4 regions of the Buttiauxella gaviniae genome follow, and region 1 is predicted to be linked to each of the others. Evidence: predicted binding sites of a transcription regulator. Region 1 holds the regulator's gene; each other region holds the start of a gene.

What was found. The regulator Fur, encoded in region 1, represses iron uptake genes when iron is present. The targets are predictions, from matches to a motif close to ATAATAATGAGAACNACTATCAA.
Region 2: a site for Fur is predicted at 957-979, ahead of fes (enterochelin esterase). Genes of this name have one in related genera too.
Region 3: a site for Fur is predicted at 1,336-1,358, ahead of sodA (superoxide dismutase [Mn]). Genes of this name have one in related genera too.
Region 4: a site for Fur is predicted at 882-904, ahead of bfd (bacterioferritin-associated ferredoxin). Genes of this name have one in related genera too.

The regions. Positions count from the first base shown of each region.
Region 1 covers NZ_JBFMVT010000002.1:3,231,212-3,233,417, reverse strand. Annotated here, with positions in the region: gene fldA (flavodoxin FldA) at 1-219, shown strand, start outside; gene fur (ferric iron uptake transcriptional regulator) at 630-1,082, shown strand; gene chiQ (ChiQ/YbfN family lipoprotein) at 1,174-1,500, opposite strand; gene chiP (chitoporin ChiP) at 1,548-2,206, opposite strand, start outside.
Region 2 covers NZ_JBFMVT010000002.1:3,025,059-3,027,264, forward strand. Annotated here, with positions in the region: gene AB1E22_RS14650 (TonB-dependent siderophore receptor) at 1-757, opposite strand, end outside; gene fes (enterochelin esterase) at 1,038-2,206, shown strand, end outside.
Region 3 covers NZ_JBFMVT010000002.1:1,652,028-1,654,233, forward strand. Annotated here, with positions in the region: gene AB1E22_RS08350 (arabinose isomerase) at 1-1,163, opposite strand, end outside; gene sodA (superoxide dismutase [Mn]) at 1,438-2,058, shown strand; gene yiiM (6-hydroxyaminopurine reductase) at 2,136-2,206, shown strand, end outside.
Region 4 covers NZ_JBFMVT010000002.1:1,519,158-1,521,363, reverse strand. Annotated here, with positions in the region: gene tuf (elongation factor Tu) at 1-789, shown strand, start outside; gene bfd (bacterioferritin-associated ferredoxin) at 939-1,133, shown strand; gene bfr (bacterioferritin) at 1,205-1,678, shown strand; gene AB1E22_RS07715 (prepilin peptidase) at 1,718-2,206, opposite strand, start outside.

The DNA of each region.
Region 1 (2,206 bases):
ATTCGCGACATTATCGAACCGCGCGGTGCGGCGATTGTGGGCCACTGGCCAACAGCAGGTTACCATTTCGAAGCGTCTAAAGGCCTGGCAGATGACGATCACTTTGTTGGCCTGGCTATCGACGAAGATCGCCAACCTGAGCTTACCGCAGAGCGCGTTCAGAAATGGGTTAACCAGGTTTCTGAAGAACTGAATCTGGCTGATATCCTCAGCGCTTAATGCTATTAGTGACGTGGCCCTTTGGCTGCGTCACATTATCAATAGATATTTCCGATTAAAATAATTGCTACAAATTTGTAACTTTTCAGTTTGTCCCTGTACAATGAATTCCTGGAAAATAGCTAGTAAGGCAAGCAAATCGCGACTCAGCCGCAGTTTTCTGGCTTGAATATGCTTTTACCCTAAATAATTCAAGTTGTGGCCAGGCGGCCAGGGAGCTTATCCCCAAGAGCTTACTTTAGTAAGTGACTGGGGTAAGTGAGTGCAGCCAACACCCCCCACAGCTTGAAGTATGACGGGTATAATACTTGCGGTTCCCATTTAGAATTTGCAGTTCTATAATGAGACGCATTCATCTTAACGCTCACCCTGAGTCCGAGCGATTCGTTAAGCAACAGGACAATTTCCGCATGACTGACAACAATACCGCATTAAAGAAGGCCGGCCTGAAAGTCACGCTTCCTCGATTAAAAATCTTAGAAGTGTTGCAGGGGCCGGTGAATCATCACGTCAGTGCGGAAGACTTATATAAGCGTCTGATTGATATGGGTGAAGAGATTGGTCTCGCCACCGTTTATCGCGTATTAAACCAGTTTGATGATGCAGGCATTGTGACCCGTCATAATTTCGAAGGCGGTAAATCCGTGTTCGAACTGACGCAACAGCATCACCATGACCACTTAATCTGCCTGGACTGCGGCAAAGTTATTGAATTCAGTGATGATTCAATCGAAGCGCGCCAGCGTGAGATTGCATCTCGTCATGGCATTCGTCTGACGAACCACAGCCTGTACCTTTATGGTCACTGCGCTGAAGGTGATTGCCGTACAGACGAGCACGCACACGAAATCAGCGAAAAGTAATCCGTCTATCCTGGCTTCCCTAACCCAGAGGTCAGATGTAAAAAAACCGGTGAGGAAGCTCACCGGTTTTTTTATTGCATGAAGATCACCGCTACTGGTTGTTGGTACGGATCTCTTGCCAGATTTTATCGCATTTGGCTTTGACCGCCTGGTCGTTACCCGTGCGGGTTGCCTGAATGCAATTCTGGTAATCGAGGGTGCGAACCGTCTCTTTCTTCGCAAATTCCTGATGCTGTTTTTCCTGAGCCAGCACATTGAGCACGCTTTGGCACGCCTGGACTTTATCCGGATTACCTTCGGCGGTGTTAATACACGCGCTGTAAGCTGCTTTCAGCTTTGAATCTTCCGGCGCTGTTTTCGGTTGTGCGCAGGCGCTCAAACCTAAAGCCATCACCGTCACTAAAATGATTTTTTTCATGCTGAGTATCCTTAAACAAACCGGGCATTCTCATGCCCGGAATCAAATCAGAAGATGGTGAATGGGGCGATAACGATAAATTTCACGTCGCGCTCATCCTGGAAGATGTTGCCGTAACCCCCGCCCCAGCTTGGAATATCGGAGTGGTTGTCGTACTGAGTGAAGTGCAACTTGAAGAGGGTTCCCTTCGCACGACCATCCTGAACGGTATACATTGCATCAAGGCTGTATGCAGACTCTTTCAGACGGCGATCCGCATCGTAGAAGCCATCGGTCGTCGGTTTAGAGCTTGGTTTAGCATCCCATGCGTAAACATAAGAAGCACCTACCGCCCAACCCGCGAGGTTCCAGTTGCTCAGGTCATACATTGCGCCTGCAAATACCGCTTTTTCACCGTTGGCGTTGAAGTCAGAGCGGTTATCCCACCACACATCAAGACGACCGTTAGAAGATGCATAAGTTGGCGTCATACGTTGCAGGAAGTAGCCCTGCTGGCCGTCTGCCTTAACCATGGTGCCTTCAAGACGCAGGTCGACCTGGCCGACTCGATAGCCGAAGGTTAATGCCTGCAACCATGCAGTACCGTCGTACAGATCGTTGACGCTGCCATCAGAGACTTTGTCACGCGTTCCATAGAATTGATAGCTGGTGGTCAGCGGGCTACCAGCAATGTCAAATTTATAGCTGGCTTTGGTGAAGTATTGAT
Region 2 (2,206 bases), 210 kb from region 1:
TCCCGGTACGTTGAGACTGATGGCCCTGGTTAATATCCCACGCATCGGCCTGGGTTTTATCAAGGTTACCGTACAGACGGAAGCTGAAATCCCCGCCCAGCGGGCCGTTCAGGCTAAAGTTGGTGCGCTTGGTTGACCCTTCATCTTTGTGCTCAGGGGCATTCAGATAGGTGTTCCAGGTTCCGTGCCATTCGCCGGTGCCTTTTTTGGTGATGATATTCACCACGCCACCTGCGGCACCGTTACCGTAGCGAGCCGCAGCCGGGCCACGGATAACCTCGATGCGCTCGATCATTTCAGGCGGAACCCAACTGGCATCGCCACGCGTATCACGCTCGCCGCGCCAGCCCAGACGCACTGAGTTACGGCTGGTCACCGGTTTACCGTCGATAAGAATCAGGGTGTTTTCCGGGCCCATGCCTCGAATATCAATCTGACGACCATTCCCGCGCTGGCCGCTGGTGGAGTTACCCGTCAGGTTAACGCCCGGCATGGTACGCACGATTTCGGAAATATCACGCGCCGGTGGGCGCTTTTTCAGCTCTTCAGCGGTGATGGTTGAAACGCCCGGCGCCTGCAGGTTTTGCACGGCGGCGGTAACGACCAGGGTATCTTCTTCTGCTGTGTTGTCGTTGTTAGCAGCAGCGGTCTGCGCCGTTGCTGATGCCGTCTGCTCTGCTGCAAAGGCAGGGACAGCGGCACCGTAGATTCCCAAATTGATCAACATCGCGAGGGAATAGTTAATTTTTTTATTCATTATGGCGGCCTGCTTGAACGCTGAGCCCGGTTTGATTCCATTCCCAAAGGGATCGGGGTCAGCATTGATGTCACGTGGTCATACCGAAATCTGCCCAACAATCCCCCGAAATAAGGCAACTGTGCGTTCAAATTCGGCAATTAATTGTTTTTGCACTATGGAACCCGGTAGGTCCGAGCGCGGAAATACGCTATTGCAAATGCAAATAATTATCAATAGTATTATCAATATATTTCAGGGTTGTTGATCGTTATCAGTAAATTCATAGGGTTTGGTTCGAGTGACAAATTTTCTGACAGGAAGTGAAAGCTGGTGGCAGGAAGCACAGGCTCAGGGAATCCCCGCCGTTACCGTTGAAAATAACGGCCAGTGCGCAGTGACTTTTTTGTGGCGCGACCCGCAGGGCTGCGAGCAAACCTCTCCGGTGAAACGGGTATGGATTTACGTTACGGGCGTGACCGACCATCACCAGCGCTCGCGTCCGCAAAGCCTGGTACGCGTGCCGGGAACGGATGTCTGGCAATGGCAAACGCATCTTAACGCCACCTGGCGCGGCAGTTATTGCCTGATCCCCTCGACCAATGAAGACGATTTCCCTGCCGAAGCTTTTGAGGGCATTGAGCCCGATCGAATGGCGCTGCGTGAAGGCTGGCGGAAATTATTGCCATGCGCGATTGCCGATCCGTTGAATCCAGAAAGTTGGTCAGGTGGGCGAGGGCACCCGATGTCCGGGCTTCATCTTCCCGATGCGCCAGAGCAGCCCGGCTGGGATAAACCCAAAACGCCTTATGCGCCGCCTCAGTGCATCACCTGGCACAGCCAACACCTTAAAAATCAACGCAATGCCTGGATTTTTGCGACGGGAGATAAACACCCGGAACAGCGCCCCTTAGCAATTTTGCTTGATGGGCAATTTTGGGCCGAAGGGATGCCGGCATGGCCTGCGCTACAGGCGCAAACGGATGCGGGCGTGTTACCCGCTGCGGTTTATGTCCTGATTGATGTTATCGACAACAATACCCGCAGCGAAGAACTGCCCTGTAACGCCCAGTTCTGGCTCGCGGTGCAGGAAGAGCTATTACCGCAGTTACGCACCCTTACCCAATGGAATGAAAACCCGGAAACCACCGTGGTGGCCGGGCAGAGTTTTGGCGGGCTTTCTTCGCTCTATGCCGCTCTTCACTGGCCGGAACAATTTGGCTGTGTGCTGAGCCAGTCTGGTTCCTACTGGTGGCCACGCCGCGAAATCAATCAGCAGGGCGGGCTGCTTATCAAGCAGATTGAAGAGGGGCTGACGAGCGCCAAACCGCTACGCATCTATCTTGAAGCAGGGGTCAGAGAACCGCTCATCCATCAAGTCAATCAACGTTTATATCCCTTACTACAACAAACACAGCGCGCTGTTTTCTACCGTCAGGTTGACGGTGGGCACGATGCGCTTTGCTGGCG
Region 3 (2,206 bases), 1.6 Mb from region 1:
ACCGGCCCTGGTTTGACCGTCATCTGAATGGAAACGCCTTTGCCGGGTTTGCCGTGATAAACCGGCAGCGGCACCAGCTTAACGTCACCTTCTGCCATCAGCAGATGTGCTGGCCCATCGTGGCCCCAGAGCACCACATCATCGCCAAACTCAATTCCGTACGGCTCGGAGAACGACCCACCTGCGCCAAGCAACTGCTGGATTTTCATCGCCAGCACGTTTTTAATCTCATACTCCCCGGCGACGGGAATGCCGCGGCTTGTCAGCAGCGTGTTGCCGAGAATAATCGACGTGATGATGTTTTCGTAGGCATTGCCGTTACGCCCTTCGTAGTAATACGCCAGCGCGCCGAGGCGGTTGTTTTCGATGAGTTTGTCCATCGCACAAGCCGTTTGCACCGCGCGATCTAATTCAGCTTTTTCACAGGAGGGATCGATTTGCAGCGATGATTCCACTTCCTGCCATTTTTGGGCGCGAGCAGGCTGGGAAACCTTCTCGCGGTATTCTGCCAGCTCACACATTTCCAGCGGTTTAAAACGCACGCCGAGTTTAGCGCTTAGGTTGGTCATATTGCTGTAAACGTCCACCATCCCGTCGTAATAATGCCCCAGAACGCCGACCTGGCACTCTGCCAGCCCTTTGCGCACCTCAAGCGCTTGCAGCCACTGCTCCGTCTCCTGCCAGACGTAGTCATCGCCTTTTAACGCGCCAACGATAAGTTGATAGCGAATGCCCGCCCGATTAAATACGTTTGCCAGTTCCGGGGCGCTGCACGCCTGGCAATGGGCGAGCCATTCGCCGGTGCGTTCACCGCGATCAGTCATATCACGGATTTTGCCGTACGGCAGGCCGGGCTCCGGCTGAAGCGCAAGGATAATCACCGGTTTATTTATTTTTTGCACCAGCGGCAGAACGGTGGAACTCAGGGCGTAAGTGCTGATGTAGAGCACAATGGCATCAACCGGCTGTTGTTGAAGCTGAAGGGAAAAAGTATCGGCTTTGGCGACGCTATCGATCAGCCCCCCATTAATCACTGACGCGCCAGATTGTGCGAGGCGTTGATCGATTTGCTGTAAGTAACCGGTGAGGCGCTGTTCCAGGCCAGAAAATTGTGGCCAGTAGGTATCAAGCCCGATACCAAAAAGGGCGACATTCAGGGACATGATGATGCTCCAGGCTGATGAATGAGCGCCGACTATCACCCTAATTGCCCGGCACTTCCTTTGCGTTAATGCCAGGTTCTGGTGCGTATGGCAAAAAACGATTTATCCACCTGACAATGCTCACATTTTCGCCATCATCACAAAAAGTTATAACCTTATTAAAAGTACGGCATTGATAATCATTTTCAATATCATTTAATTAACTATAATGAACCAACTGATTACGCGGCGTTAACAGCTTGTTCGCCGTTCGATAATAATGGAGATGATGAATATGAGTTATACACTGCCATCCCTGCCTTACGCTTACGACGCCCTGGAACCGCATTTCGACAAACAAACGATGGAAATCCATCACAGCAAACACCACCAGGCGTACGTGAATAACGCGAATGCAGCGCTGGAATCCCTGCCAGAGTTCGCAAGCCTGCCGGTTGAAGAGCTGATCGCCAAACTCGATCAACTGCCTGCCGACAAAAAAACCGTTCTGCGTAACAACGCGGGCGGCCACGCTAACCACAGCTTCTTCTGGAAAGGCCTGAAAACAGGTACCACCCTGCAAGGTGACCTGAAAGCCGCCATCGAGCGTGACTTCGGTAGCGTTGACAACTTCAAAGCAGAATTTGAGAAAGCAGCCGCCACTCGCTTCGGCTCCGGCTGGGCATGGCTGGTTCTGAAAGGCGACAAACTGGCTGTGGTTTCTACCGCAAACCAGGACAGCCCTCTGATGGGTGAAGCTGTCGCTGGCGTATCCGGTTTCCCAATCGTGGGTCTGGATGTGTGGGAACACGCTTACTACCTGAAATTCCAGAACCGTCGTCCTGACTACATCAAAGCATTCTGGGATGTGGTGAACTGGGATGAAGCGGCTGCACGTTTTGCTGCAAAAAAATAAGTTGCAAAGCAACTGACGAGAAGCGAGCCTGATGGCTCGCTTTTTTTATAGCTGTCGTCGGGCACAGGGAGGAACAGATGCACTATCCGCTAAACGTTTATATCGGCAAAATTCGCGAGTACGAAGGCAGCAGGCCGAGCGCTATCGC
Region 4 (2,206 bases), 1.7 Mb from region 1:
GTGTTCCTGAACAAATGTGACATGGTTGATGACGAAGAGCTGCTGGAACTGGTTGAAATGGAAGTTCGTGAACTTCTGTCTCAGTACGACTTCCCGGGCGACGATACGCCAATCGTTCGTGGTTCAGCTCTGAAAGCGCTGGAAGGCGAAGCAGAGTGGGAAGCGAAAATCATCGAACTGGCAGGTCACCTGGATTCTTACATCCCTGAGCCAGAGCGTGCGATTGATAAGCCATTCCTGCTGCCAATCGAAGACGTATTCTCCATCTCCGGTCGTGGTACCGTTGTTACCGGTCGTGTAGAGCGCGGTATCGTTAAAGTTGGCGAAGAAGTTGAAATCGTTGGTATCAAAGATACAGCGAAATCAACCTGTACTGGCGTTGAAATGTTCCGCAAACTGCTGGACGAAGGCCGTGCTGGTGAGAACGTAGGTGTTCTGCTGCGTGGTATCAAACGTGAAGAAATCGAACGTGGTCAGGTACTGGCTAAGCCGGGCTCAATCAAGCCACACACCAAGTTCGAATCTGAAGTTTATATCCTGTCCAAAGATGAAGGCGGCCGTCATACTCCGTTCTTCAAAGGCTACCGTCCACAGTTCTACTTCCGTACAACTGACGTGACTGGCACCATCGAACTGCCAGAAGGCGTAGAGATGGTAATGCCGGGCGACAACATCCAGATGGTTGTAACCCTGATCCACCCAATCGCGATGGACGACGGTCTGCGTTTCGCAATCCGTGAAGGCGGCCGTACTGTAGGTGCGGGCGTTGTTGCTAAAGTTATCGCTTAATCGCTGATACCTTAGTATGAAAAAAGAGCGCTTCGGCGCTCTTTTTTTTTGTAATTTTTACCGCTTACAACCTGAACCAACATGTCTGTGCTATTGTAATCATAACTATTCTCATTTACACTTTGCGCGTAATTTGAACGGGAGTGCATATGTACGTTTGTCTGTGTAATGGTGTAAGTGATAAAAAAATTCGGCAGGCAGTGCGCCAGTTCCATCCACAATCTTTCCAGCAGCTTCGCAAGTTTGTGCCAGTGGGAAACCAATGTGGTAAGTGCGTTCGCGCGGCGAGAGAAATCATGCAAGAAGAGCTATTGCAGATCCCAGAATTTAAAGAGATTGCTTAATACAGTCACTTTTTTTTGACTTACTCCGTGCTACATCTACGCTTCATGTAGTGGAAGCGGAGGGAGTAAAAATGAAAGGTGATATTAAGATAATAAATTATCTCAATAAATTATTGGGAAACGAGCTTGTCGCGATCAATCAGTATTTTCTCCATGCGAGAATGTTCAAAAACTGGGGCTTAATGCGCCTCAACGACGTTGAATACCACGAATCCATTGATGAAATGAAACACGCCGATAAGTATATCGAGCGTATTTTATTCCTTGAAGGCATTCCTAACCTGCAAGATTTAGGCAGACTTCAGATTGGCGAAGATGTCGAAGAAATGCTTCAGTCCGACCTTAGACTAGAACTGGAAGGCGCTAAAGATTTGCGTGAAGCGATTGCTTACGCGGATACCGTTCATGACTATGTCAGTCGGGACATGATGATCCAAATCCTTGCTGAAGAAGAGCATCACATCGACTGGTTGGAAACAGAACTGGATCTGATCTCTAAAATTGGTTTGCAGAACTATATTCAGTCACAAATCAAAGAAGAGTAATATTCAGGCAAAGAGAGGCCTGGCCTCTCTTTTTTGCTCTCATGTGAGATTCAGCCAGCCTAAAACAATCATGCCCGCACAGGCCAGACAGGGGCCAAAAGGGAGTGTTTTATCTGCTGCTTTGTGCATCAAGATTCGTATCAAAGAAATGAAGATCCCAACGAAGGCCGCTATCAATACTACCGGCGGTAACGCTTGCCAGCCACACCATGCACCGATAGCTGCGAGCATTTTGAAATCTCCATACCCCATGCCTTCCCTACCCGTAGTGAGCCGAAAGCCCCAGTAAATTATCCAGAGCGCCAGATACCCAGCAACGACTCCGTATACGCCATCTTCAAGGGGAATGGTTCCATAAAGACTGTTGTAAATTAATCCTAACCATAGCAGTGGCAGAGTGAGTAGATCGGGTAGCAAGAGTACCTTGAGATCAATCGCACTGAGTGCGAGTACAAACCAGAAGAATATAGCTAAGGATAAAGCGGTTGTTGGTGAGGGGAATAATATGGCTAACATAGCAAAACCTAG